2 linked regions of the Formosa agariphila KMM 3901 genome follow. The protein of the gene in region 1 interacts with the protein of each later gene in a pairwise test. Links are inferred from orthologs where the notes say so. Each region holds a gene or a part of one and is shown in the gene's direction. Other genes may lie near its edges. The genes, in order: groL and BN863_RS03025.

The links.
Region 2: the proteins of groL (region 1) and BN863_RS03025 interact in binary tests that used the Escherichia coli proteins (3 or more experiments, as listed by UniProt). The link is inferred for Formosa agariphila KMM 3901 from one-to-one orthologs.

The regions. Positions count from the first base shown.
Region 1 is NZ_HG315671.1:512,833-527,931, reverse strand. Bases 8,305-11,239 are described here. They hold groL (chaperonin GroEL), read left to right. Parts: upstream 8,305-8,925; coding sequence 8,926-10,554; downstream 10,555-11,239. Other genes in these bases: xrtF (exosortase family protein XrtF), read right to left, coding at 11,041-11,239; BN863_RS02165 (exosortase F system-associated membrane protein), read right to left, coding at 10,632-11,063; BN863_RS02175 (co-chaperone GroES), read left to right, coding at 8,526-8,804; secG (preprotein translocase subunit SecG), read left to right, coding at 8,305-8,377. In the rest of the region: BN863_RS02215 (formimidoylglutamase), read right to left, coding at 1-147; topA (type I DNA topoisomerase), read right to left, coding at 150-2,687; BN863_RS02205 (hypothetical protein), read right to left, coding at 2,829-3,587; tRNA (N6-isopentenyl adenosine(37)-C2)-methylthiotransferase MiaB, read left to right, coding at 3,728-5,170; BN863_RS02195 (sigma 54-interacting transcriptional regulator), read left to right, coding at 5,227-6,495; BN863_RS02190 (LptE family protein), read left to right, coding at 6,499-7,005; BN863_RS02185 (hypothetical protein), read left to right, coding at 7,008-8,027; more of secG, read left to right, coding at 8,027-8,304; more of xrtF, read right to left, coding at 11,240-11,607; BN863_RS02155 (GAF domain-containing protein), read left to right, coding at 11,698-12,156; BN863_RS02150 (ABC transporter permease), read right to left, coding at 12,280-13,530; purH (bifunctional phosphoribosylaminoimidazolecarboxamide formyltransferase/IMP cyclohydrolase), read left to right, coding at 13,683-15,099.
Region 2 is NZ_HG315671.1:693,771-708,889, reverse strand. Bases 7,185-10,139 are described here. They hold BN863_RS03025 (ABC transporter ATP-binding protein), read left to right. Parts: upstream 7,185-8,255; coding sequence 8,256-9,023; downstream 9,024-10,139. Other genes in these bases: BN863_RS03020 (DUF389 domain-containing protein), read right to left, coding at 9,020-10,139; BN863_RS03030 (MlaE family ABC transporter permease), read left to right, coding at 7,519-8,256; pafA (alkaline phosphatase PafA), read right to left, coding at 7,185-7,403. Outside these bases: BN863_RS03075 (SRPBCC family protein), read left to right, coding at 1-94; BN863_RS03070 (biotin--[acetyl-CoA-carboxylase] ligase), read right to left, coding at 91-822; rsfS (ribosome silencing factor), read left to right, coding at 917-1,288; ATP-dependent zinc metalloprotease FtsH, read left to right, coding at 1,295-3,232; BN863_RS03055 (LUD domain-containing protein), read left to right, coding at 3,350-3,961; BN863_RS03050 (phosphatidate cytidylyltransferase), read left to right, coding at 3,963-4,784; BN863_RS03045 (phosphatidylserine decarboxylase family protein), read left to right, coding at 4,774-5,424; BN863_RS03040 (acyl-CoA-binding protein), read left to right, coding at 5,424-5,690; more of pafA, read right to left, coding at 5,748-7,184; more of BN863_RS03020, read right to left, coding at 10,140-10,525; BN863_RS03015 (mannose-1-phosphate guanylyltransferase), read right to left, coding at 10,529-11,608; BN863_RS03010 (SprT-like domain-containing protein), read right to left, coding at 11,620-12,213; BN863_RS03005 (dimethylarginine dimethylaminohydrolase family protein), read right to left, coding at 12,291-13,205; BN863_RS03000 (citrate synthase), read right to left, coding at 13,302-14,588; eno (phosphopyruvate hydratase), read right to left, coding at 14,757-15,119. UniProt on the Escherichia coli protein: Part of the ABC transporter complex MlaFEDB, which is involved in a phospholipid transport pathway that maintains lipid asymmetry in the outer membrane by retrograde trafficking of phospholipids from the outer membrane to the inner membrane.

The DNA.
Region 1 (15,099 bases):
AATGGCGATATCCACACCCTGAAGGTCTGGCATACCGCTTTGTTTAGAATGTATTTTTAATTTTTGTCCGAAGGCTTGTGGCGACAATAACTCGTTATGAGCCAAAACAACTTCGGGTACTGGAGCCAGAAAATTAAGGTCGGGCATTATTATTTCTTTTTAGCAGTGGTTGCCTTTTTGGCTGTAGTTTTCTTTGCAGTCGCCTTTTTTGCTGGTGCTTTCTTTTTAGCAGCAGTTTTACGCTTTGGCTTTTTCGCCTCGATTAAAGCCATGGCTTTCTCTAAGGTGATTTTAGTAGCGTCTACAGTTTTGTCTAATTCAACTTTAATTTTTCCTTGAATTACATTGTGTCTTCCCCAACGTGCTTTCTCTACACGAATTCCTTCTTCTTCCCAGTTGTGAACGACTTTATCAATCTCTTTCTGAATTTTTTCTTTTATTAATGTTACAATATCATCGTCGGACAAATTATCCCAATCATATTTTTTATTCACATTAATAAACATATTGTTCCATTTAATAAATGGTCCGAAACGGCCTTTACCTTTTTGTACAGGCAAACCGTCGTACATATATATAGGAGCATCTGCTTCTTGTTTCTCTTTAATTAAAACAATAGCATCGTCTAACTCTACACTTAAAGCATCTATTCCTTTTGGTAAAGACACATAAGCCTCTCCAAATTTAACGTATGGTCCAAAACGTCCGTTATTAACAACAACAGGAAGACCTTCGTAAGTCCCTAAATCTTTAGGAAGTTTAAATAGATCTAATGCATCTTCAAACGTAATGGTGTTTAATTGTTGGTCTGGAGATAAACTTGCAAATATTTTATCTTCTTCTTCGGCAGCTCCTATTTGAGCCATTGGTCCGAATTTCCCTAAACGCACACTAACTTGACGTCCCGTTTTAGGATCGGTACCTAAAATACGTTCTCCAGATTCGCGATCGGCATTTTCTTGAACATCTTTTACATGAGGATGAAATTTTGTATAAAATTCCTTCATCATTTTAGTCCAATTCTCTTTGCCTTCAGCAATATCATCGAAATCTTCTTCAACTTTTGCTGTAAAGTTATAATCTAAAATACTTTCAAAATGGTTCACTAAAAAGTCGGTTACAATCATTCCAATATCTGTTGGAACTAACTTTCCTTTATCTGACCCTACTTTTTCTGTAAGTAACTTATCTTTTACTTGTCCTGCTTTTAAAGTGATTTGAGTATACTCGCGCTCTACACCTTCAATTGTTCCTTTTTCAACATAATTTCTATTCTGAATTGTTGAAATAGTTGGTGCATACGTAGACGGACGACCAATACCTAGTTCCTCTAATTTCTTTACTAAAGAAGCTTCTGTATATCTATAAGGTGGTCTTGTATAGCGTTCGGTAGCTGTAATAAACTCGTTTAAAAGGGTTTCGTTAACCTTCATAGCAGGTAACATTCCTTCTTGTTCAGAATCTTCGTCGTCGTTACCTTCTAAATAGACCTTTAAAAATCCATCGAAAGTAATAACTTCTCCATTTGCTGAAAAAATTTCTTTATGTGTTGAAGCCGATATTTTAACATTGGTACGTTCTAATAACGCTTCACTCATTTGCGATGCGATAGCACGTTTCCAAATCAGTTCGTATAAACGGGCTTGATCACGATCAATATCTACAGAATGTAAAGCAAAATCTGTAGGACGAATAGCTTCGTGAGCTTCTTGTGCCCCTTTTGCTTTTCCTTTATAGTTACGTTCTTTAGCGTACTTGGTTCCGTAGGCATTTTCAATTTCGGCTTTCGCTCCTTTTCTTGCTTCGTCGGATAAATTTACACTATCTGTTCTCATATAAGTAATAAGACCGGCTTCGTATAAACGTTGTGCCATAGTCATGGTTTTACTTACTGAAAAATATAATTTACGTGCTGCTTCTTGTTGAAGTGTTGATGTTGTAAAAGGTGCAGCAGGCGATTTTTTAGCTGGTTTTTTCTCTAAATCTTTAACTTTGAAATCTGCTGAAGCATTGCTTTCTAAAAATTTAAAAGCTTCTTCTTTTGTAGCAAAGGTTTTAGGCAACTTCGCTTTAAAAGTTTGTCCGGCTTCATTAGAAAATTCGGCATCTATTCTATAAGAGGCTTCGGCATTAAATTCTTGAATTTCGCGTTCACGTTCTACAATTAATCTCACAGAAACCGACTGTACACGACCGGCAGATAAACCACCTTTTACTTTACGCCATAAAACTGGAGATAATTCGTAACCTACAATTCTATCTAATACGCGACGTGCTTGTTGCGCATCGACTAAATTATAATCTATACCACGCGGATTTTCAATTGCTTTTTGAATAGCTGTTTTAGTAATCTCGTGAAATACAATACGTTTTGTTTTGGCTTTATCTAATTTTAAAGTCTCGGCTAAATGCCAAGCAATAGCCTCACCCTCGCGATCCTCATCACTTGCTAGCCAAACCATTTCGGCTTTCTTAGATAAATCTCTAAGCTTTTTAACAACTGCTTTTTTATCGGAGGAGACTTCGTATTTCGGACTAAAATCACCTTCTACATCTACACCTAATTCCTTAGATGGTAAATCGGCAATATGCCCAAAACTAGACTCTACTTTATAATCTTTACCTAAAAATTTCTCGATCGTTTTCGCCTTTGCAGGTGACTCCACTATTACTAAATTCTTCGCCATTTTTATTTTTTTGGTGCTACAAATGTATATCAAAAAAGCAACATCATCCTAATTTTATGAGCAATCCCTACGATGAAAGGTAAAAAACATCGATTTTAAATCGAAATATCTTCAGTATAATTATTAATTTTATAAGAATAATTAATGTCTTTCTATAGAAACAGTTTCGTCTTCGGAATTCTCGAAGCCAATTACTTCCTTATAAATTATATATAAAGGTAAGTATGCAAAAGATACTGTAGCAAACAAACCAACAAAGCATAATATCAGCCCCACCATTTCGGCAAGAATTCCGCAGATTAACATTAAACCAAACGTAATTAACCATTTTTTATGTCCTAATTTAAAACTTGCCTTAACAATATCTGTAACGCGTGCTTCTGGATTGAAAGCAAAAATAACCGTTAAAAAAGACATTGGAACCATAACATAAAATAAGGGCAATAAAAACAAGATACTCGCCAGTAGACTAATTGCAATACCCACTACAGATAACTTAATTAACTTCATGAAATACGCCTTTTTAAAATAATAGAAATAATCATCTTTCACCGATTCCTCTAAATCTCTTTGCTTACAAATTCTATAAAAAGCAGCCATTAAAGCAATACTAAAAGCTGAGGCTAAAATTATAAATGCAATAAAAAATAAAGCACCAAGTATTAAGAATGGAACATTAAGTTCGTCATTACTAGCCATTAATTCTGGATCTACGCCTACCATTAATAAAGGGATGTATATAATACCATATAAAGGAAGAATTCCCACAATAGATATCAAGACTGTAATTAATCCTTGTACCCAAACTTTCTTAAAAAGTTCTATAGCTTGACTAAATATAACTCCGAAATCTAAAGGTTTCGCTTGATTTACTTTTTGATTAAATTCTGATAAAAACATATCTACTCGTTTTAATTTGCAGATAAAGGACGTATTTTTTAACACAAATACAAGAAAAATTAAACTGCCACTTTGTCAGAAACATATTTATAATTGTATATTTGCAAACTTAATGACTGATAATTATTTTCAGGAGACTTATGGAGAAGACAATTGATGAAAGTAAACAAGGAGAATCCCTTGTATTAGAACAAAAAACAGAAAATTCACGCAAACTATTTATAGAAAGCTACGGCTGTTCTATGAATTTTAGCGATAGTGAAATCGTAGCCTCGATTTTACATAACCAAGGTTATAATACCACACAAAAATTAGAAGAAGCCGATTTAGTATTAGTAAACACCTGCTCTATTCGTGATAAAGCAGAACAAACGGTACGTAAACGTTTAGAAAAATATAATGCCGTAAAACGTATTAATCCAGGAATGAAAGTTGGCGTGTTGGGCTGTATGGCCGAACGTCTTAAAAGTAAATTCTTAGAAGAAGAAAAAATTGTAGACTTAGTTGTTGGTCCCGATGCTTATAAAGATTTACCAAATCTTTTAGCCGAAGTTGAAGATGGTCGAGATGCGATAAATGTGATTCTTTCTAAAGAAGAAACTTATGGAGACATTTCTCCGGTGCGTTTAAATAGTAATGGTGTAACTGCTTTTGTGTCGATTACTAGAGGTTGCGACAATATGTGCACATTCTGCGTTGTACCATTTACTCGTGGTCGTGAGCGTAGTCGTGAGCCACAAAGTATACTTGAAGAAATTAACGATTTATGGAGTCGTGGTTTTAAAGAAATCACCCTTTTAGGTCAGAATGTAGATAGCTATTTATGGTATGGTGGCGGACTTAAAAAAGATTTTGAAAAGGCCACAGACATGCAAAAAGCGACAGCAGTAAATTTTGCAAAGCTTCTAGAATTATGTGCTAAAGAGCAACCTAAAATGCGTATTCGTTTTTCAACGTCTAATCCTCAAGACTTAACGCTTGATGTTGTTGAAACTATGGCGAAGTACAAAAACATTTGTAAGCACATACATTTACCTGTACAAAGCGGAAGTAACCGTATTCTTAAAGAAATGAATCGTTTACATACACGCGAAGAGTATTTCGAGTTAATAAACAACATCCGTCGTATCCTTCCAGAATGTTCTATTAGCCAGGATATGATTACCGGTTTTCCAACAGAAACTGAGCAAGACCACCAAGACACTTTAAGTCTAATGGAATTTGTAAAATATAATTTCGGGTATATGTTTTATTATTCTGAACGTCCTGGAACCATGGCAGAAAGAAAGATGGAAGACGATATTCCGTTAGAAGTTAAGAAAAGACGCTTAGACGATGTGGTACAATTACAACGTAAACACAGCGAATTCCGAACAAAAGCGTATGTAAATACCGTGGTTGAAGTATTGATTGAAAGAGAATCTAAAAAATCTGAACAACAATGGTCGGGACGAACATCACAAAATATTGTTGCTGTTTTTCCTAAAGGCGATTTTAAAATTGGAGATTTTGTTACCGTTAAAATTACAGACTGTACAAGTGCTACACTAATAGGTGAAGGACTTGGACTTTCTAATCAATAACAACGCTTTTTTTAACTACAACCTAAAAACTAAGATTTAAAAAACCAAATTACAGTATGGAATCAGTTCAAGCCATAAAACAACGTTTCGGAATTATTGGTAACGACCAAAAACTAAATCGTGCCATAGAAAAAGCCATTCAAGTTGCCCCCACAGATATTTCTGTTTTAGTAACTGGAGAAAGTGGTGTTGGTAAAGAAAGTGTTCCTAAAATTATACATCAGTTATCACACAGAAAACACGGCAAATATATTGCAGTAAACTGTGGAGCTATCCCTGAAGGGACTATAGACAGTGAGCTTTTTGGGCATGAAAAAGGTGCTTTTACAGGAGCGACACAAACGCGTTCTGGTTATTTTGAAGTTGCCGATGGAGGAACAATTTTTTTAGATGAAGTTGGAGAATTACCATTAACAACTCAAGTGCGTTTACTGCGTGTATTAGAAAATGGTGAATTTATTAAAGTAGGTTCAAGCCAAGTTCAAAAAACTAACGTGCGTATTGTAGCGGCTACAAACGTAAATATGTTTGAAGCTATTAATAAAGGGAAATTTAGAGAAGATTTATACTACCGTTTAAGTACCATAGAAATACATCTACCTCCTTTACGTGATCGCCAAGATGATATTCACTTATTATTTAGAAAATTTGCGAGCGATTTTGCTTTAAAATATAAAATGCCGACCATAAAATTAACCGATGATGCCACCCTTGAATTACTGAAATTTAGATGGAATGGTAATATTCGTCAGTTAAGAAACGTAGCCGAACAAATTTCTGTTTTAGAAGAAAACAGAACAATTAACGGACAAACTATTCGTGGGTATTTGCCAAATGCAACTTCTAATTTACCGGCTGTAATTTCCAACACAAAATCAGAATCAGATTTTAGTAGTGAACGTGAGATTCTTTATAAAGTATTATTCGACATGAAAGCAGATCTTAATGATCTAAAAAAACTGACTGCCGAATTAATGAAGAACGGGAACGATAAAGATGTTCAGAAAAATAATGAAAGTCTAATTCAAAAAATTTACGGCGATGAATCGGATGCAGAATACGATGAAACCGAAGAAGATTTAGAAATCCTATCTATCGCAGAACCAAAGACCACGAGTTTGGTCGCCCCGTCTAATACTCTATTAGACAAATATCATTTTGCTGAAGAAATTCAGGAAGAAGAAACCTTATCTTTACAAGACAAGGAACTAGAACTCATAAAGAAATCGCTGGAACGTCACCAAGGAAAACGCAAATTAGCAGCGGCCGAATTAGGCATAAGTGAACGCACCTTATACAGAAAAATTAAACAGTACGACTTATAGATTATGACTTTAAAACATTATGTTCTTATATTTTTAGTAGCAATAAGTGTTACTGCTTGTGGTGCTTATTCTTTTACTGGTGCTAAGGTTAATCCTAATACAAAGACATTTCAGGTTAATTATTTTCAGAATAACTCTATTTTAATTGAACCTGGTTTAGATTTAGATTTCACGAATGCATTAACAGATTTGCTGTTAAATCAAACAAACTTATCACTTGTAAAATCTAATGGCGATTTAGTTTTTGAAGGAGAAATTACAGAATATCGTATTTCGCCAACCACAGCAACTGCCGAAAATACTGCGGCACAAAACAGATTAACCATTTCTGTAAACGTCCGTTTTTACAATAAACAAGATGAAGAATCTGAATTCGAAAAACGTTTTTCATTCTTCTACGATTATGCAGGTACCGCTCAACTTGTTGGTTCACAAAAAGTAACAGCTATAGACGAAATTTTCGAGCGATTAACGCAAGATATTTTCAATGCAGCTTTAGCACAATGGTAACAATGACACATACCGAGTTTACACATATTTTACAATATCCAGAAGCGTTGCAACCTACTCAAGCCGAAGCGTTGCAAAATGTATTAGATGAGTTTCCGTATTTTCAACCAGCTCGAGCCTTATACTTAAAAGCTTTAAAAACAAATGGCAGTTTTAAATATAATCAAGAACTAAAAATAACAGCGGCTTACACTACAGACCGTAGTATTTTATTCGATTTTATTACTTCGAAAGCATTTACTCAGAACGAAATCTCTCGATTTATAAAGCAAAACACATCACACTTAAAAGATATAGAGGTAGATGTTGAAGATATTTCGGTAAACAAAAAAACATCGATAGATGATATACTTACGCAACACATCGATGAAACAGAAGGCGTGCTTGACCCCGAATTATTTCAGCCTAAAATAGCACCTGCTAAACTTGTACATTTTTCGGAAGAACCTACTGAAGAAGTCGAACTTTCTAATAAAGAGGATGACGAAATTATAAATACGGAAGCCACTACTAAAGAAACAGAAGAAACTACAGCTGTTACCTCTGCTCCTGAAGCTGTTTTAGAACTAGGCAAACCTCTAGATTTTAACACAAATGAAACGCATTCGTTTAACGAATGGTTAAAACTTACATCGTTCACTCCCGTAGACCGCACAGCTCCTGCGCCATCAGCCTCCAAAACAGAGGTTACAAAACCTAAAAAAGAAAAGAAATCGGCAAATAATCCATCTCCAGAACAGTCTAAAAGATTTGCTATAATTGATAAATTTATTTCGAGCAACCCTAAAATAGACCCTAAAAAATCTTCGGGAGTCACTCAAAATCTAGCAGAGTCTCATGTCTTACAGCCTGAATCACTGATGACAGAGACTTTAGCACGAATTTATGTAGAACAAAAAAACTACAAAAAGGCAATTCAATCTTATAATATATTAAGTTTGAAATATCCAGAAAAAAGTGGTTTCTTTGCAGACCGAATTAAAGCAATAAAACAAATACAAGAACAAAATAAGAAATCCTAATGAGTACGTTTACAATATTTTTAGTCCTAATCGTAGTAGTAGCATTTTTATTAATCGTAGTAATTATGGTACAAAACCCTAAAGGAGGTGGATTATCTTCTTCTTTTGGAGGAGGTGGTTCTCAACAAATTGGTGGTGTTAAGAAAACTACTGACTTTTTAGATAAGAGCACATGGACATTAGCAGGATTAATGTTAGTATTAATTTTACTATCTAATGTAGCAATTAACAGAGGAACTGGAACTTTAGAGTCTAAAGCTTTAGATACAGAATCTACAGCACAACCTTTACCAGCTGCTGCACCAGCAAATACGCTACCTGTTGACCCAACGGAAGACGCTGCAGAGTAAACAAAACAACTCATATTTATAATATTAAAATGCCAACTTTTACAGTTGGCATTTTTTGTTACTGAAAGTTTGTCATACCCTGCGAATTGGCACAATTTTCGAATGTTGTTTACACATAAATATAAACTAATTAAAATCATATAATAAAATGAGTAAAGTAAACATCAGACCACTTGCAGACCGCGTTTTAGTAGAACCACTTCCTGCAGAAACTCAAACAGCATCAGGATTATTTATTCCAGATTCAGCTCAAGAGAAACAACACAAAGGTACCGTTGTTGCTATAGGCACAGGTAAAAAAGATGAACCACTTACTGTAAAAATTGGAGACACTGTACTTTACGGAAAGTACTCTGGTTCAGAATTGAAATTAGAAGGAACAGATTACTTAATGATGCGTGAAGAAGACATCATGGCAATTATCTAATTTTACTTTTCCGAATTACGGAAATCCAAAAAAAAATAATTTATAACAAAAATCAATAGTAAACACAGCAGTCTAAAGCCTATAGCTTAAAGACTAATGTTTATAGAAAAATATTATAAAAATGGCAAAAGATATTAAATTTGATATTGAAGCACGCGACGGTTTAAAACGTGGTGTAGATGCTTTAGCGAATGCAGTAAAAGTAACATTAGGACCAAAAGGTCGTAACGTAATTATCGGACGTTCTTTCGGAGCACCAGTAGTAACTAAAGATGGTGTTTCTGTAGCTAAAGAAATCGAATTAGAAGACGCTTTAGAAAATATGGGCGCACAAATGGTAAAAGAAGTTGCTTCTAAAACCAACGATTTAGCTGGAGACGGTACAACTACCGCTACCGTTTTAGCTCAAGCTATAGTTAAAGAAGGACTTAAAAATGTTGCCGCAGGTGCAAATCCAATGGATTTAAAACGTGGTATCGATAAAGCTGTTGAAGCTATCGTTGCAGATCTTGCAAAACAAACACAACAAGTAGGAGATTCTTCAGAAAAAATTAAACAAGTTGCTGCTATTTCTGCAAATAACGACGATGTTATTGGTGATTTAATTGCAATGGCATTTGGAAAAGTTGGTAAAGAAGGTGTTATTACTGTAGAAGAAGCTAAAGGAACAGATACGTATGTAGATGTTGTAGAAGGTATGCAGTTTGACAGAGGATATTTATCGCCTTATTTCGTTACTGACAGCGAAAAAATGATTACCGATTTAGATAATCCTTACATCTTATTATACGACAAAAAAGTATCTACAATGAAGGATTTATTACCAGTGCTTGAGCCAGTTGCTCAGTCAGGTAAACCTTTATTAATTATTGCTGAGGATGTAGACGGAGAAGCGCTTGCTACTTTAGTAGTAAACAAATTACGTGGATCACTTAAAATTGCTGCTGTAAAAGCTCCAGGATTTGGTGACAGACGTAAAGCTATGTTAGAAGATATTGCAATCTTAACTGGTGGTACAGTAATTTCTGAAGAAAGAGGATTTACTTTAGAAAATGCTACAATCGACATGTTGGGTACTGCAGAACGCATTACTATAGATAAAGATAATACTACTGTTGTTAATGGTTCTGGTGATTCAGAAATGATTAAAAACCGTGTGAATCAGATTAAATCTCAAATCGAAGCAACTACAAGTGATTACGATAAAGAGAAACTTCAAGAACGTCTTGCTAAATTAGCAGGTGGTGTAGCTGTACTTTATGTAGGTGCTGCTAGTGAAGTTGAAATGAAAGAGAAAAAAGACCGCGTAGATGATGCTTTACATGCAACAAGAGCTGCTGTAGAAGAAGGTATCGTTGCTGGTGGTGGTGTTGCTTTAGTAAGAGCAAAAGCTGTACTTGCAGCCATTACTACTGAAAACTTAGACGAAACTACAGGTATCCAAATTGTAGCACGTGCAATTGAAGCGCCTTTAAGAACTATTGTTGAAAATGCAGGTGGCGAAGGAAGCGTAGTGGTTTCTAAAGTATTAGAAGGTGAAGGAAACTTTGGTTACGATGCTAAAACTGAACAGTATGTGGACATGCTTGCTTCAGGAATTATCGACCCTAAAAAAGTAACACGTATTGCATTAGAAAATGCTGCTTCTGTTTCTGGAATGATTCTTACTACAGAATGTGCATTAATAGACATTAAGGAAGATTCTCCTGCTATGCCTCCAATGGGTGGTGGTATGCCAGGTATGATGTAATCTTAACATCTTATAAAACTAAAAACCGAAGCCTTAAAAAGCTTCGGTTTTTTTTATACCTATAAACTAATAATATTTTAATTTTTAATTTGTTTCTGATAATAAAATGCAGGCAAGAGCAATAACAATAACAGGGGTTGAATTAAAAATCTGCGAATATTAAATAAAATGAAGTAATTGTCTTGTTTTGCATCTAACACTAGAACCAAAAATACCAGAATTAGAATAACGTAAGCTATCCCATAGAATATTGCCGAAAACTTTAATACGTCTGTATTCTTAAACGCAAAGTAAATAATACCTAACGACAATACTGTATTTAAAAAATAACGTAAGCTTGTAAAAGCAATGAGTTTACATATATTAAAAATAGGCGCGTCTAGAAACAAATAATCATTCTTAAAGAATTCTAGAAAGGGATCGTAAAACAAATCAGCTTCAAAAGCTCTTATTAAAACTAGCCCGATAAATAATAAACCTATTAGACTATACCGCTGAATGTTCTGCATTTTTCTTTTTAAGTTTTACAAAATTATTCACCCAGTACACCCATAATAAAAACACCATACCGTAAATAATTAAAGGAAATACAACGCCGTGTATTAAGTGTTCCGACTCCGGATAATAATAGAGTCCGATAGAAATTATGGCAATACGCAATACATTTACAAGGTATATTAAAACTGTTCCTGCTAAAATATACATTACCGTTTTTTTAATCGTAGAAGCAAATGCAACAATAAACGCTATAAAAAGGATGATAACACTTATTGCATTACACCCTTCAATAACACGAACAATATAAATATCGTTTAAATACAATCTTACCCATTGCTCACCTTCTTGCAAGGCAATGCTAGACTTAAATCCCAACACATTTAATAACACCTGTGTTTGTTCGGCAACTTGGTACGTAATATAATCAGGCTGATAGTGTGTAGTTTTCGACACATCTAAATACCATTTATAACCTAAAGACATTATAAAATACACCGCTAAAAACGTGACTATAAAGCGAATTACAGGTTTATATGTTTTAAATAAAGTTTTCAAATACAAGGGTGTTTCTATAAGGTGTTAAAATTATAAAAATGAAGTTCTATAATCGTAGTAATTTAAATACTTTTACAAAAAAATACAACTATGTCTTTAGCCTCTCTAAAACCTCAAGTGGAAACTATTTTAACTCAAACAGAAAAAACTCTAGACGAACGTTTATTTGCTGTTTGTGAATTACTAGACCAAAACGTATCGTATTACAATTGGGTTGGATTCTACTTTAAAAATGGTGATAAAAACGAACTAAAACTTGGTCCTTATGTAGGCGCACCTACAGATCATACTATTATTCCTTTCGGAAAAGGAATTTGCGGACAAGTGGCTGTTAGTAATGAAAATTTTGTAGTTCCAGATGTTGCTGCACAAGATAACTATATTGCTTGCAGTATTACTGTTAAAGCAGAAATTGTTGTGCCTCTTTTTGTTAATGGCGAAAATGTAGGTCAGATAGATATCGACTCGAATACACCAGACCCCTTTACTGCAGAAGACGAGCGGTTCTTAGAATTTGTTTGTGCAGAAGTCGCTAAACAACTCGAATAAACTTAAACATACATTATAAAAAAGTCTCGACTTCATTCGCTAAAGAAAGAAGTCGAGACTTTTTTTGTATTATAGTTTTGCTTAATATGCACTAAGCTTTTTTTAATCTAATAAATTAAGAACTTACATTCCAGTTCGTATCGCTTCTACAGGGTCTAATTTAGATGCAGAAATTGCAGGTAAAACTCCTGAAATTAATCCGATTAATGTAGATAAAGAAAATCCGAGAAACATATTTTTGAATGATAATATAAACTCAAAATCATCTACAAATTGAGATGCTATTAGCGACACAAGCCAGACAAAAGCAAGTCCGATTAATCCTCCAATAACCGCCAAAATAATTGCTTCGAATAAAAACTGAAATAATATAAATCGGTTTTTAGCACCTAAAGACTTCTGAATTCCAATAAGGTTAGTTCGTTCTTTTACACTTACAAACATAATATTAGCAATACCAAACCCACCAACCAATAGAGAGAATCCGCTTATTACCCAACCAACTAAATTCATTACTCCAATAATATTATCAATTGCATCTGTCATTCCCGACAATTTATTGACGAAAAAATTATCTGGTTCGTCGGCTTTTAAACCTCTATACACTCTAAATTTCTGTTTTAAAACTTGTTCAAAAGCATCGATATCTACTCCTGCTTCAGGCTTAATAGTTATCGCGCCAGGAATACCGTCTGAACCACCATTAGTGAATTGTCTTACAAAGTTTGAAGGCAAATAGGCTTTTTCATCTGGAGAATCGAAAAAGGACGACCCCACTTTTTTAAGCACTCCAATTACGGTTACTTTTCTACCATAAATACGGACTTGTTTACCAATTGGCTGTTCATTCTCGAATAAATTTTTTGCCAATTCGGAACCAATTACAATTACTGGAGCACCTGTAGACGATTCAGATTCGGTATAAAACCGCCCCTCGCCTATTTTTAAATCTTCAATCTCATAAATTCCATAAGATGCCGGCGTTACATCTACATTACTAATTGAGTTATTTTGGTATTTTATGGTTTCAGAATTTCCAAAAATAATATAAGCACTCGATTTTATATCTGGAATATTTCGCTTCACAAATTCGTAATCGTCATTTTCGGTCTGCGGGTAATTATCGCGTTGCCATCTTGGTACTTCTGTTGGTCCGAAAGAATATTTTGTTAGGTAAATGGTATTTTTATCTAAACCCGATAACTGACTCTTGATACTTTGATCTAAAGAATCGACCGCAGCTAAAACCGCTATAATCGAGAAAATACCAATAGTTACGCCCAACAAGGATAAGAATGTTCTTAACCTATTGTTTCGTAAAGCATTTAAGGCAAATGCAAAACTTTCTTTAAAAAGTCTTAAATATAAGATCATTAAGAAGTGCTTTTATTAAATATATGAGAATTTAAAGATAGGACGTTTTAATTATAATTTTGTTACAAAAAAAATAAAAACAAAACAGCAAACAAACTATAAATTTTTTAATGTAAATCCTTACTTTTGCGCATTAATATAACACAACAGTAATGAGCAACGAAAAAACAATCAAATCTGCACTAATCTCTGTATTCAGCAAAGATGGTTTAGAACCTATCATTAAAAAGTTAAACGACTTAGGTGTAACCATGTATTCTACTGGAGGAACACAAGCTTTCATCAACGACTTAGGAATAGACGTTGTACCTGTAGAAGACGTAACATCTTACCCTTCAATTTTGGGTGGACGTGTTAAAACTTTACATCCTAAAGTTTTTGGTGGAATTTTAAATCGTCAAGATAATGAGCAAGATAATGCTGAATTAGCTGAATTTGATATTCCTCAAATAGATTTAGTGATTGTTGATTTGTATCCTTTTGAAGATACAGTTGCCTCTGGTGCTAGTGAACAAGATATAATTGAAAAAATTGATATCGGTGGTATTTCGTTAATTCGTGCTGCTGCTAAAAACTACAAAGATGTAGTTTGTGTATCTTCAGTAAATGAATATGCTTCATTTTTAGAACTTATTTCTGAACAAAATGGAACACTTACTTTAGAGCAAAGAAAAGATTTCGCTAGAAAATCGTTCAACGTATCGTCTCATTACGATTCTGCTATTTTTAATTACTTCAACCAAAACAACGAAGACACTGTTTTAAAAATTAGCGAACAAAACGGACAAGTGTTACGTTATGGAGAAAACCCTCACCAAAAAGGATTTTTCTTCGGGAATTTCGATGACATTTTTACAAAACTTCACGGTAAAGAATTAAGCTACAACAACCTTTTAGATGTTGATGCTGCTGTGAATTTAATAAATGAATTTAAAGGAGACAAACCTACGTTTGCCATTCTAAAACATAACAATGCTTGTGGTGTTGCACAACGCGATACTTTAAAACAAGCTTATACAGACGCACTTGCTGGAGACCCTGTTTCTGCATTTGGTGGTGTATTAATTTCTAACACCGAAATAGATTTAGCTACTGCAGAGGATATTCATTCTTTATTTTGTGAGGTTGTAATCGCACCATCTTTTAGTGAAGATGCTGTAGCCCTTTTAAAAGGAAAGAAAAACAGAATTCTTTTAGTACTTCATGATATTGAAATGCCTAAAACAAATGTAAGATCTTGTTTAAACGGTGTTTTAGTTCAAGATTCTAATAGAGTTACAGACCGTTTAGAAGATTTATCTAAAGCGACAAACAATAATCCTACAGATAGCGAGTTAAATGATTTAATCTTTGCTTCTAAAATCTGTAAGCATACAAAATCTAACACTATCGTTTTAGCAAAAGACGGTCAATTATGTGCTAGTGGAACAGGACAAACAAGCCGTGTAGACGCTCTTAATCAAGCGATACACAAAGCACAGTCTTTTAACTTCGACTTAAAAGGAGCTGTTATGGCGAGTGATGCATTTTTCCCTTTCCCTGATTGTGTAGAGATTGCAAAAAATGCAG
Region 2 (15,119 bases), 180 kb from region 1 along the record:
AGGCGACTTTAATCCTATGATGGCTATGATGATAAAAGGACCAATTTCTAAGTTTATAGAAACTTTGGTAACAAAAATGCCAGCATCTGTTTAATACAGCAGAGTGATTTCTTTTAAATCGAATTCTTTAATAATTTCATCTTCTAACAGTACTTTTAAATTACCATAGTCTGTTACACCAAGAATGAAACCACCAAACATACAACCTTCAGCATCTAAAAATGTTGAAGGTTTATTTTTTTTAAACAAAGCACTTTCATATTCGGTTCTCAGTCTATCGTATTCTCCACGTTCTAACCAACCAAAGCACTCTTTTAATTCGACCATGATATGATGAAGCACTTCATCTAAATTATAAATCCTTCCTATTTTATTCACAATAGAAGACGCTTTTGGCAAACCTTTAAAATCTGATTGATTAACATTCACTCCAATTCCTAAAATACTTTCTCGTAAACCATGCTGTGTTACTATATTTTCTATAAGTACGCCACATATCTTTTTGTTATCTGACAATATGTCGTTGGGCCATTTAATTTGTACCCGAGGGAGCATTAATTTTTTAAATGCTTTATAAATTGAAATAGCAGTAGCCATACTAATATAAAATTGCATCTCTACGGGCACAAAGGCAACTTCCTTAAACACACTAAACATAAGGTTTTTAGCAGGTTCAGACTCCCACACTGTTCCCATTTGTCCGCGCCCCATAGTTTGTTGTTTAGCAACAACTACAGTATAATCTTCCAACAATTCGCAGCTACTTAATTGCTTTAAAAAAGTATTTGTGGAATCGATGGCATCAAGTTTGATTATACGCATTTATAATATTTATATAAGCAGGATGAAAAGTTCTGCAATTTTTAAAGTATAAAGATCTAAAAAATAATAACTTTGTACAAATTAAATAAAATTAATGGCGAAAGAAAACATAAATGCAGACCTGCTAATTTCTACTATAATAAGTGGAATTGAAGATGTTAAAGGAAAAGAAATAAGTATTTTAGACTTACGTGAAATTGAAAATACGGTTTGCGACTACTTTATAGTATGTGAGGGAACTTCAAACACTCAAGTGAATGCCATTGTAAACGCTGTTCAGAAAAAAGTAAGTAAAGAACTTAAAGACAAGCCTTGGCATATTGAAGGACAAGATAATGCCGAATGGGTATTAATGGACTATGTTCATGTTGTCGTTCACGTTTTTCAGAAACATATACGCGAATACTATGACATTGAGAGCCTTTGGGGCGATGCAAAAACAACTTTAATTGAAACAAACTATTAAAATTTAATGGCAAACGACAAGAAAACTCCAAATAAGAAACCTAAATTAAATCCGTATTGGATTTATGGAGCAATAATAGCAATTTTTATTGCTATCCAACTTTTTAGTAGTAATAGCTTACAAGATGCTAGTGCTACAACGCCTTCTGAGTTTATGACATATCTTAGAAATGGCGATATTGAAACTGTTGAAATTGTAAATAAAAGAAAAGCAGAAGTCTTCTTAACAGAAGAAGCTTTACAGAAGGAAACGCATAAAGGCTCTAAACCTTCTACATTACTGCCTACAGCTTCAAAACTACCTAATTATAGTTTTGAATTTGGAGACTTACAGAACTTCGAAAATCAAATAAATTCAACAATTACAGATTTAGATTTAAAAACTACTGTAAATTATAAAACCGAACAGAACCTAATGGGTGATTTCCTTATGGGGATTCTTCCTTTTATTCTTTTAATTGGAGTTTGGATTTTTATAATGCGTAGAATGTCTGGCGGCGGCGGCGGTGGCGCTGGTGGTCAAATATTTAACATTGGTAAGTCTAAAGCAAAATTATTCGACCAAAATACAGATGTTAAAACATCATTTAAAGATGTTGCTGGTTTAGAAGGTGCTAAAGAAGAAATTCAAGAAATTGTAGACTTCCTTAAAAACCCTGAAAAATATACATCTCTAGGAGGTAAAATTCCTAAAGGAGCTTTACTAGTAGGACCTCCTGGAACAGGAAAAACCTTATTAGCAAAAGCTGTTGCTGGTGAAGCAAAAGTGCCTTTCTTCTCGTTATCTGGTTCAGATTTCGTTGAAATGTTTGTTGGTGTTGGTGCGTCTCGTGTAAGAGATTTATTCAAGCAAGCGAAAGAGAAATCTCCTGCAATTATTTTTATTGATGAAATTGATGCCATTGGTCGTGCAAGAGGAAAAAACAACATGTCTGGTTCTAATGATGAAAGAGAAAACACATTAAACCAATTATTAACAGAAATGGATGGTTTTGGAACCAATACAAATGTAATTGTATTAGCAGCAACCAACAGAGCCGATGTTTTAGATAGTGCCTTAATGCGTGCTGGTCGTTTTGATAGACAAATTTTTGTTGATCTTCCAGACATTAGAGAGCGTGAAGAAATTTTTGAAGTGCATTTAAAGCCAATCAAAAAGTCTGAAAGTCTAGACACCGATTTCTTAGCAAAACAAACTCCAGGATTTTCTGGTGCAGACATTGCCAATGTATGTAACGAAGCGGCTTTAATTGCTGCAAGACAAGGTAAGAAAGCTGTAGACAAGCAAGATTTCTTAGATGCCGTAGACCGTATCGTTGGTGGTTTAGAAAAGAAAAACAAAATCATTACGCCTAGCGAAAAGAAAGCGATTGCTTATCACGAAGCTGGTCATGCTACTGTGAGTTGGATGTTAGAACATGCTGCACCACTTGTAAAAGTAACGATTGTACCACGTGGACGCTCTTTAGGTGCTGCTTGGTATTTACCAGAAGAACGCTTAATTGTTAGACCAGAACAAATGCTAGACGAAATGTGTGCTGCATTAGGAGGACGTGCTGCAGAGAAAGTTATTTTTAATAAAATCTCTACAGGAGCTTTAAGTGATTTAGAAAAAGTTACAAAACAAGCAAGAGCTATGGTAACTGTTTATGGTTTAAGCGACAAAGTAGGTAACTTAACATATTACGATTCTTCAGGACAAAACGAATATGGTTTCACAAAACCTTATAGTGAAAGAACTGCAGAACTTATCGATAAAGAAATATCTGATATTATTGAGACTCAGTACGAAAGAGCAATAAAACTCTTAGAAGACAATAAAGATAAACTTACCGAATTAGCCGATGTGCTATTAGAAAAAGAAGTTATCTTTAAAGACAATCTTGAAAAGATATTTGGAAAGCGTCCATTCGATCCTGAATTGAAGCCTTTATTAGATAAATAAGTTATTAAATTATTAAGTTTAATAACTGCAAAAATCTTAAATTAACCGTTAGGTTAATTTAAGATTTTTTATCTTTGAACAAATCCTACATAATACAGATTAATAGCGAGAGTCTTAATGAGTCTATTTAGAAAGCTTTTTGGTTCAAAATCAAATAAATCAGAAGAAGAAATACAATCTGAAGACAGGGGCAAATATATGCCTGAAGTTAAACTACCCATTGACGAAAAGTTTACTATAAACTTTAAAGATAACGGTGGTAAGTTCTTGTATTGTGAAAATTTAGATGAAATTTTCCAAACACTAGATTATATCATCGAAGAAAATAGTTGGGAAGACAAGAAGATTCTTATTATTGATAATGATTTAAAAAGGCGCTTTGCCTCTTCTAGTTTAAAAATGGCTAATCCTAATGATACGGATGCTACTTATTTTTTAACTAGTTGTGAAAACTTAATTGCAGACGATGGTTCTCTTTTAATTACCTCAAAACAAATCGCTGAAAAGAAACTTGTAGACTTACCAGATAATTTTATTGTTTTCGCTACCACAAGCCAAATTGTTGGCAGTATTGGTGAAGGATTACGCGGCATAAAATCTAACAACTCTCAAAGAATACCGACAAATATTACTACAATAAAACACTTTAAATCTGTCGAAGAAAAAAACTTTATGACATACGGTAGTAATTCAAAAAACCTATACCTACTTCTTTTAGAAGACCTCTAATATGAAAGAAATTTTTACTAGAGCTATATTTGGTTTAATATACGTCGCTTTATTAATTGTATCTCTTTACAATGAACACGCCTTAGCCGTTTTATTTTTTATTTTCGGGATAATCTCTATTGCAGAATTTAAAAAACTAATAGAATTTAAAGCCTTCTACCCTTATGCTATTTTTATAGTAATGTATTTTGGTTTTGGTTACTGGCATATGCTTTCTCCTAAACTTCAAGGTTTTAATGAAGGCACACAAATACTATTGGTTTTATCTATTTTTGTAAACTTATTTTTAATTAAAGATTTATTTTCTAGAAAAGGTATTCCTCTGTTTAAGTTTAAACGATTTCTTTTAACGAGCTTTTATCTATCAAGTTCATTTATCTTTTTTTTACTAATTGCTCGTTTTAATAACGAATATCAACCAAGTATACTATTAGGTTCATTTATTCTAGTTTGGGTAAACGACACCTTTGCTTTTTTAGTAGGAAAGAACTTTGGAAAGCAAAAATTATTTGAAAAAATTTCACCTAAGAAAACGGTCGAAGGTTTTATAGGCGGACTCTTTTTTGCTTGTGTAGCTAGTTATTTTATTGCTACCTTTACAAACACCTTAAACTTCTCGCATTGGCTTATTTTGTCTATTATTGTGAGTGTTTTTGGAACTTTAGGTGATTTAGTAGAGTCTAAATTTAAACGTCAAGTAAATGTGAAAGATAGCGGTGTAATTATGCCTGGACACGGTGGATTATTAGATCGATTAGATAGCATTATATTTGCCGCACCATTCATTTATTTGTTTTTAAGAGTTATACATTATGTTTCATAAGGAAGGTTTTAAAATTATATTAATCACGTTTGTATCTGTGATTGTTTCGTTTCTAATCGTAGATAATTTCGTATCAATATTATGGTTACGATACCTTCTATTTTTTACTCTTTTAACATTTCTGATTCTAATTTTACAATTCTTTAGAAATCCAAAACGTAACGGAATTCTTAACGAAGACCAAGTATTATCTCCTGTAGATGGTAAAGTCGTTGTAATTGAAGAGGTTTTTGAAAAAGAATATTTTAACGACAAACGTTTACAAGTAAGTGTTTTCATGTCTCCTATTAACGTACATGTTACACGTTACCCTATTGGAGGAAAAGTTGTATTCAGTAAATATCATCCTGGTAAATTTCTAGTCGCTTGGCATCCAAAAGCTAGCGAAGAAAATGAGCGTACTACAGTTGTTGTTGAAAATAACAAACAAATTAAAGTATTACACCGTCAAATTGCTGGTGCTTTAGCTAAGCGTATTGTTAATTATGCTAAAGTTGGAGATGATGCAGTTCAGGCGAGTGATTCTGGTTTTATAAAATTTGGGTCTAGAGTTGATTTATTTTTACCTTTAGGAACTAAAATTAATGTTAGCCTAAACGATAAAGTTAAAGGTGGAGAAAGTATTATAGCCGAATTGTAATGACTTCTGAAGAATTAGATATTGCCTTTAAAGACGCAGTAGAGCGTATTAATAATCTTTCTGGACCATTTCCCGCAGATTTCCTTTTACGACTGTATGCATACTATAAGAAAGCCACTAACGATTACAATAGGCCAAGTTCTGCAAAGCCTATAATTAATGCCTTTAAAACAAATGCACTGTTTCAAGTTAAAGATATCTCTCGAGATGAAGCAAAGCGCATTTATATAGATCTTGTAGACAATTATTGTTTATACAGAAAGTAGCTCCTAAGAGCTACCTTCAATATAAATATATTACAACCTTATTTTATTTTACAATTCTTAGTTTTCTAAAACAAATTCTAATGGTTTTCCAGTTGAACCATTTGGAAAGCTAATTCCTAATAATCCAGATACTGTTGGAGCAATATCGATTATTTCTGTTTTCTGCAATGTGCTTCCGTGCTTAATTCCTTTTCCAAAAAACAATAAAGGTACATGTGTGTCGTGATTTAATCCAGAACCATGTGTAGACCCTTGTGTTGGATATGAAATTACAGCTGGGCTAAATTCAAAAAGTATATCTCCAGATCGCCTCTGATTGTATCCGTTTTTTAATAAAGCAGCTACACCTGTAGTAAAATCGTTATTAGCAATAACCGAAGCTGAATATGCCACATTTATATTCTCTAAAGTTATTAAGTGATTAGCAATCTCTTGCTGAACGTCTGCTAAGTTTAAGTTAAGTCCATTAACCTTATTACGGTCTAGAAATATTTGATTGTTACTTACGTTTTCAATTAAATCTGAGGCACCGTATTTTGTTGTCATAAAACGATCTAATTCCGCCGTGAATTCATCATCACCAAAATATCCAGATGGCACATCATGAGAATGTAAATATGCAGGGACATCGACAGCTCCATGATCAGCAGTTAAAAACACGGTATATTCACCTTTACCAACATAGCTATCTAAGATTTTAAACATACGTTCTAAATCTTTATCTAATCTTAAATACGTATCCTCTACCTCTTTAGAATTTACTCCAAAATTATGTCCTACATAATCTGTAGACGAAAAACTAACAGTTAACACATCGGTAACATCATCTTTACCTAAATCTTCACCTTTTATTGCTGCTATAGCAAAATCGGCTATGATACTGTTTCCATAAGGTGTGCCTTTAATGATATCGAAATTGCCATTTTCTTTACTTAATTTCTTTAAATCGTAAGGAAAACTTGCTGTTTCTTTTCCTGTAAATCCACGCTCAAATTCGTTTTCATCTATGCCACTTTCGGTATACGTCTTTATATTATAAAGTGTATTCCAATCTTTTAAATAAGATTTAGCAGTATTTGAACTATTAAACTTTTGTACCCATTTTGGTAAATCCTCTTGATAATAAGTGCTTGATATAAATACACCTTCATCTTTTCCGTGAAACCAATATGCAGCATTGGCGGTATGACCAGCAGGTAAAATTGCACCTCTATCTTTTACAGATATACCAATTGTTTTTCCTTCCATTTGAGTAAACAATCTGTTTTCATCTGCAAAAGTTGTTGTTAACATACGGCGTGGGGACATTAGTCCTGCTTTATCCTTTGTACCTAGAGGCACTACAGCTGCATCTCCTGCGCAATATACACTTTCCTTCGTTTCTTTGTCATACCAATTATTTCCAATAACACCATGATTCATTGGCGACGTTCCGGTAAATACAGAAGCATGCCCTGGAGCTGTTTTAGTAGGTATATAATTGAAATGGTTATTTTTACAATTAAAGCCTTCGTTTATCATGCGTTTAAAACCACCTTCACCATATTTATTATAAAATCGCGTTAAATAATCGTAGCGCATTTGGTCTACTACAATACCAACCACTAACTTTGGCTTTACGTAAATTTCTGAGGTTCCATTTCCTTGGTCTTTTTGCGCAAAACCGCTTACATAAAGCATGCAGGCTACAAAAAGTAAAATTGAATTTTTCATAAAAGATTTTTTATTTCTAGAAACGCAAAAATAAGGTTTTTAAAACCGTTCTTAATTTAAATAATCATTAAATAAGTAATAGTATTTTTTTACATTAGCATTTACAAATTATTCTATGAGTTACTTAAACAGTATTGGCGCTTACGTCTTAATGATCATTGAGATTTTCAAAAAACCAACCAAATGGTCGGTGATGAAAAAACTCATTCTAAAAGATATCGATGATTTAATTATTGGGTCTTTAGGAATCGTTGCGTTTATTTCATTTTTTGTTGGAAGTGTAGTTACTATACAAACAGCATTAAACATGGATAATCCATTAGTACCGAAATCATTAATTGGTTTTGCTACCAGACAGTCGGTTATTCTAGAATTTGCACCTACTTTTATTTCAATTATTATGGCAGGTAAAGTAGGGTCTTTTATTACTTCTAGTATAGGAACCATGCGTGTTACAGAACAAATTGATGCCTTAGAAGTTATGGGAATAAATGCTTTAAATTATTTAGTTTTCCCAAAACTAATTTCATTAATGCTGTATCCTTTTGTAATCTCTATATCTATGTTTTTAGGAATATTAGGAGGATTAGCCGCTTGTGCTTTTGGTGATTTTGCTACGGTAAACGATTATATTACAGGATTACAAGACGACTTTACACCGTATCATATTGTGTATGCCTTTATTAAAACTATTGGTTTTGCATTTCTATTAGCCACCATTCCATCGTATCATGGGTATTACATGAAAGGTGGCGCTTTAGATGTTGGTAAAGCAAGCACGGTCTCTTTTGTTTGGACAAGTGTTGCTATAATTACTTTAAATTTCATACTAACTCAAATCCTATTAAGCTAATGATAGAAGTTAAAGACTTACATAAATCGTTTGGAGATTCCCACATTTTAAAAGGGATTAGTACGACATTTGAAAAAGGAAAAACAAATCTTATAATTGGACAAAGTGGCTCAGGAAAAACGGTTTTCTTGAAGTGTCTTTTAGGATTATTTGAGTACGAACAAGGGAGCATAGCTTACGAAGGTCGTATTTTTTCGAAATTATCTCATGAACAAAAACGAGATATACGTGCAGAAATAGGAATGGTATTTCAAGGAAGTGCTTTGTTTGACTCTATGACTATTGCTGAAAATGTAAGGTTTCCGTTGCAAATGTTTACCAAACAAAGTAAAAGTGAAATGGACGACCGTGTTAACTTTGTTTTAAAACGTGTTAATCTTGACAATGCACATAATAAACTCCCGTCTGAAGCCTCTGGAGGTATGCAGAAACGTGTAGCGATAGCACGTGCAATTGTAAATAAACCGAAGTATTTATTTTGTGACGAACCTAATTCTGGGTTAGACCCAAAAACGGCAATCGTAATAGATAATCTTATTCAAGAAATTACAGACGAATACAACATTACTACAGTTATAAATACGCATGATATGAACTCTGTAATGGAAATAGGAGAAAAGATTGTGTTCTTGAAAGATGGTTTAAAAGCTTGGGAAGGCTCTAATGAAACCATCTTTAAAACAGATAATGAAACGGTAACAGATTTTGTATACTCTTCAGAATTATTTAAGAAAGTAAGAAAAATGTATATTGAAGAAAACCTTTAGTTTTTTATTCGGATAACAGATAATGTATCCAGTTTCAACTTATATTTCAACCAACGCTCTAACTTCTCTTGCTCCTTTTCTATAGCAGCTTCTTTTAACGTTTTATCTTTTTTCCAACGAACCGAAAATACAGGAAGTGTATCTATTTCTTTAAAATTAGAAGATATAACAGTTGAGTAACTAAACATATCAAGGTCTTCATAATTAATATGTACCTCTTTCATAACATCCTCAAAAGGAATAGCCTTTTCTTCTAAATATTGTAACTGCCCTACTTTTTTCTCTAAATAAGCAATCTTTTGCGTTTGCGACAGTAAATCTAGTGAGTCTCTAGTTCGCAACTGCTCCATATATTTAAAATTATCTACATCGTTTCTATTCTGATTGAATACAAAATGTGAGTTTTTTAATGCTGGATAATCATTTAAACGTGCTTTTAAAAGATCTATGGTTTCTTCTGGAATATACCCTAATCCATAAGTATTAAACTGTATTATAGATCCATCCTCTTTATTAGAGTACTTATAAACTACATTCTTTTTAACAAACTCAGATTGTGGTAAACCTTCCAATTCACGATCAAGATATAATTGAGCTTCACGTTTAAAGTTACTCTCTTTTAGAACATCTATAAATGTCCAAATTGCAGGAATCATAGCCACAACAGCCAAAAGTGAAGCAATTTGAGAAATACGTTTTCTTTTCTTAGAATTCACGTATTTTATCATAGGGAATCCTAAAATCTTAAGCGCTATAAATGTCGCTAAAGCAATAAAAATAGTATTAATCATGAACAGGTAAAAAGCTCCTGATGCATAACCAATTCCCTTAGAAAAATCGTTGAAAGACACTGCTAAACCGTAACCCACCGTACATAGCGGAGGCATTAACGCCGTAGCAATTGCCACACCAAAAATAACAGATGCAATAGTTCCTTTTTTTGTTCTAGCAATAATTAAAGCCGCCCCACCAAAAAAGGCTATAAGCACATCTCTAATATCTGGTTTTGTTCTTGCTAAAAGTTCTAAAGATTCTTCTTGAAGAGGAAAAAATTTATAAAATAAGAATGCCGTTAAAACACTCAGAAAAATCATTACACCGAAGTTAATTAATGATTTTTTAAGCGTATCGATATCATTAATTGCTACGGATAATCCTATTCCTAAAATAGGTCCCATTAAAGGAGAAATTAACATGGCACCAATTACAACCGCTGTAGAGTTAGCATTCAGTCCAATAGAAGCGACAAAAATAGAACAAACCAAAATCCAAGCTGTGGCGCCTTTAAAAGGAATATCTCCTTTAATAGCATCTATAGTGGCTTGCTGATCGGTGTCTTGTCTGAAATCTAAAATCTCTGAAATAAAGTTTCTAAGATTTTCAAATAACCCTTTGGCATCCTTTTTAATAGCCTCTTTAGATTCTTCTACAGCTGCGTCTTGTGCTTGTGCCTTCTTCTTATCTACTTCTTCTTCAGAAAAATTAAACTTATTCTCGCTCATATATTAACAGTACTTGTCTCCAAAAACGTCTTTTACTTTATTACGTAATTGTTTTATATCTTGTTCTTTTTCTTTTGGGTAAATTAAAAGAACATCATCTTTATCGATTATAATATAATCATTTAACCCTTCGACTACAACAATTTTATCACCTTTAGTTCTTATCATATTCCCACTAGCATCTTCAACTAAAGTTCTAGCATTAACAACGGCATTGTTATCTGCATCTTTATCTAGTTTATCGTATAAGCTACCCCATGTTCCTAAATCGTTCCAATCGAATTCTGCTGACAAAACATAAACATTTTTAGAGCTTTCCATTATGGCATAATCTACAGATATATTTTCTGCTTTCACATAATTTTCTTCTATAAATGAACTCTCTAAGTCTGTATTATACGCAGATATTCCGTTTTCAAATAATTGGAATAATTCTGGCTGATTAGATTTAAATGCTTTTAAAACACTAGCTACACTCCACATAAAAATACCTGCATTCCAAACAAAGTTTCCTTGTTTAATAAACGATTTTGCCGTTTCATAATCTGGTTTTTCACGAAATTGTTTTACTGGTTTTACTACATTTTCAGTTTCTGTATCGTATTCAATATAACCATAACCTGTATTAGGGAAAGATGGTTCTATGCCTAATGTCATTAAAGCATCATGTTTTGCACAAAAATCAAATGCAGTTAATACATTCTTAGAAAAAGCCTCCTCGTCTTCGATCCAGTGATCACTTGGAGCAACTAACATTAAAGCATCCGGATTTTCTTTTTGAATTTTTAATGCTGCATATAATATACAAGGTCCAGTGTTTTTCATTGCTGGCTCAAGAACCACTTGTTTCTGAGAAACTTCTGGAAGTTGTTCTAAAACTAAATCATTATAATCTTCATTCGTAAGAATATAGATATTCTCTTTAGGAATGAATCTAGATAAACGCTGAAATGTTTTTTGAATTAACGTTTCTCCTGTTCCTAACATATCGTGGAATTGCTTTGGAAAACTATTCATACTAACAGGCCAAAATCTTGAACCTACTCCTCCAGCCATAATTATGGCATAATTATTTTTATTCATTCCTTTTCTTATTAAATAACTTCTATTTCTGCATTTGGACTAAACAAGTATGTTTTACCCGTGTTAATTTCTATGCATTCAAAGCGCTTTACACGCTTATTTCCTTTTTTAAATTTTCTACCGTTGTAAATTTTAAATATACTGCCTTTTGGCGCTTCAAAAATATATGTTTTATCCGACTTTTCATCAAATTGTTTTAAAGCCAAAGCTAAAACATGGTCTGTATCGCTAGTTGCCTTTGGATTTATAAAGTGTTTAGCCAATAATGGTAACAATTCATAAGGAAATATATCTGGATTTATAAAGGGTAACATTAAATGCTGAAACGTATATTTCCACTCTTTACCATGTGGTTTTATTGTTACACCATACACCTTGAAAGCTTCAAAATGAGCAATTTCATGAATTAAAGTTATTAAAAAACGATATGGGTTTAAGTTTGCATTAACAGTAATTAAATGTCTGCCATTAGGTAATTTTCTATAATCGCCATGCCTCGTTTTACGTTCCTTTTTAACGATAAACTCTAACTTGTCATTATTTAATAATTCCAAGACTTTGGGAATCGCTTTTTCTGGTATATAATGTTGAAGTATATTTTGCATTATAATGCAAATGTAAAGGAAACTAACTTAATTGCAATATTAAAATACCTTTAAGCTTTATCCGATACATAAATTAATTAATCTCTAATTAAAGGCATCGTAGAACAACGTAATAAACCTTCTTGTTTAGAAATTTCTGCATATGGTACTTCTTCTACAGTGATATTGTTTGATCGCAACCAGGTGTTTAATCTTTTAAAATTTTCTTCAGAAATCACTACATTTTCAGCTATTGAAAAGACATTACTATACATATTATACATTTCGTCTCTTGTAATATGAAAAAGGTTGTCTTCTCCAAATAAATCAACTAAATATAAATAATCGTTTACATCTCTAAAACCGTCTTTATAAATAATACCTTTGTCTTTACCAACCGGTTGAAAACAACAATCTAGGTGTAATGCATTATCTCTTGCTTCTGTTTTTGATTTAGCTAAATCAAATTCTTTTACAGTTTTATCTGGAAATAAAGATTTTATAAAATTAACGCCTTCCATATTTGTTCTGGCTGTAATATGATTTGAATAGTCAGTCCCTTTATAAGTTCCTATAAATATATAATCATTCCAAAGCATAACGTCTCCACCTTCAATATGAACAGCTTCTGGTGGTGTAATAATATCGTTTGGATTAATCTGACTCATTACTTCTTGTAACGCCTCTAACTCTCGTTCGCGATCAGGAAGAATATTAGCCTTTATAAATTTGTTATCTATTACAAACGCAATATCTCTTGCAAAAATCTGATTACAATTTTCTATAATTTTTGGACGAAAAACGGTAACATCATACTTCTTAAAAACCTTAGCAACAGCTTCAATTTCTTTAAGCATGTCTTCTTCTTTTGGGTAAGTACCAGCTTTTATATGTTCTATTGATTTTGGATCGTAAGCATCTTCTATAGCAGGAACTGGTCCATTACTAATTGCTGTTCCTAATACTACCGCACGAATGCGAGACGTTTCATTTGTTACATGTAATGACAACATAGTTCTAAAATAAAAATGTCATTTTGAACATTTATAAAACATATAATATGTTCTAGAATTATTCAAAATGACATTTGATTAATAAATCGTTAAGTCCTAACGATTCTCAACTTCAACAAAAGGTCTTTGTGTTTCTCCAATATATAATTGACGTGGACGACCTATTGGTTCTTTACGTAAACGCATTTCTCTCCATTGTGCAATCCAGCCTGGTAAACGCCCAATTGCAAACATAACTGTAAACATCTCTGTTGGGATATTCATAGCTCTGTAAATAATACCTGAGTAAAAATCTACGTTTGGATATAATTTTCTTTCAACAAAGTATGGATCTTCTAAAGCTTCTTTTTCTAAACCTTTAGCAATTGCTAAAATTGGATCTTCAACACCTAAAGCTTCTAATACTTCATCTGCCGCTTTTTTAATGATTTTAGCTCTTGGATCGAAATTTTTATAAACTCGGTGTCCGAAGCCCATTAATCTAAATGGATCATTTTTATCTTTTGCTTTCGCCATATACTTTTTAGTGTCTCCACCATCAGCTTCTATAGCTTGAAGCATTTCTAATACTGCTTGGTTAGCACCACCATGAAGAGGTCCCCATAATGCTGAAATACCTGCAGATATAGATGCGAATAAACCTGCGTGAGCGGAACCTACTATACGTACAGTAGATGTAGAACAATTTTGTTCGTGATCTGCGTGTAAAATTAACAATTTATCTAAAGCATCTACCAATACTTGATTTTGAACATATTTAGTACTTGGTTTTGAAAACATCATTTTAAGAATGTTCTCAACATATCCTAATTCGTCATCACCATAATCAAGAGGTAAACCTTGTTTTTTACGCATTGTCCAAGCAACTAAGACTGGCATTTTACCTAAAATCTTAACAACAGATTTATACATATCTTCTTCAGATTCTACATTCACAGAAGAAGGGTTAAACGCTGTTAAAGCACTTGTTAATGATGAAATGATTCCCATTGGGTGCGCAGACTTAGGGAACGCTTCTAAAATTTTCTTTATATCTTCGTCTACTGCAGACTGAGCTTTAATATCGTCATGAAACTTATCGTTTTGTGCTTTTGTAGGTAATTCCCCAAAAATTAATAGATAAGCAACTTCAAGGAAGTCTACTTTTTGAGCAAGTTCTTCTATTGAATAACCACGATATCTTAAAATTCCTTTTTCACCATCTAAAAAGGTAATGGCACTTTCACATGACCCAGTGTTTTTAAAACCTGAATCTAATGTAATCACTCCTTTTGTAGCAGTTCTTAAAGTAGTTATATCGATTGCGACTTCATTTTCGGTTCCTGTTACCAAAGGAAATTCATACTTTTCCCCATCGATTTCAATTGTGGCTTGTTTTGACATATTACTATACTTGTGTTTTGTTTTTCTTGATTCGCGCTAAAATACAAAATCTATTACTAATTATTTATAAAAATCTTATATCAATACTTAATAATTTTGTTAATATATAAATAAAAAAAAACGATTATTTCAAGAAATAATCGTTTTTATAAGATATTAAAAAAAGTATTAGAATTTAAATGCTTTCCCTTGTGGGTAATAAGCAACTTCTCCTAATTCTTCTTCGATACGTAATAACTGATTGTATTTAGCCATACGGTCACTTCTTGATGCCGAACCTGTTTTAATTTGACCACAGTTTAAAGCTACAGCTAAATCTGCAATTGTATTATCTTCGGTTTCTCCAGAACGGTGAGACATTACAGAAGTATAACCAGCATTTTTAGCCATGTTAACGGCTGCAATAGTTTCTGTTAAAGAACCAATTTGATTTACTTTAATTAAGATTGAATTTGCAATACCTTCATCAATACCACGAGATAAACGTTCTACGTTAGTTACAAATAAATCATCTCCAACTAATTGAACTCT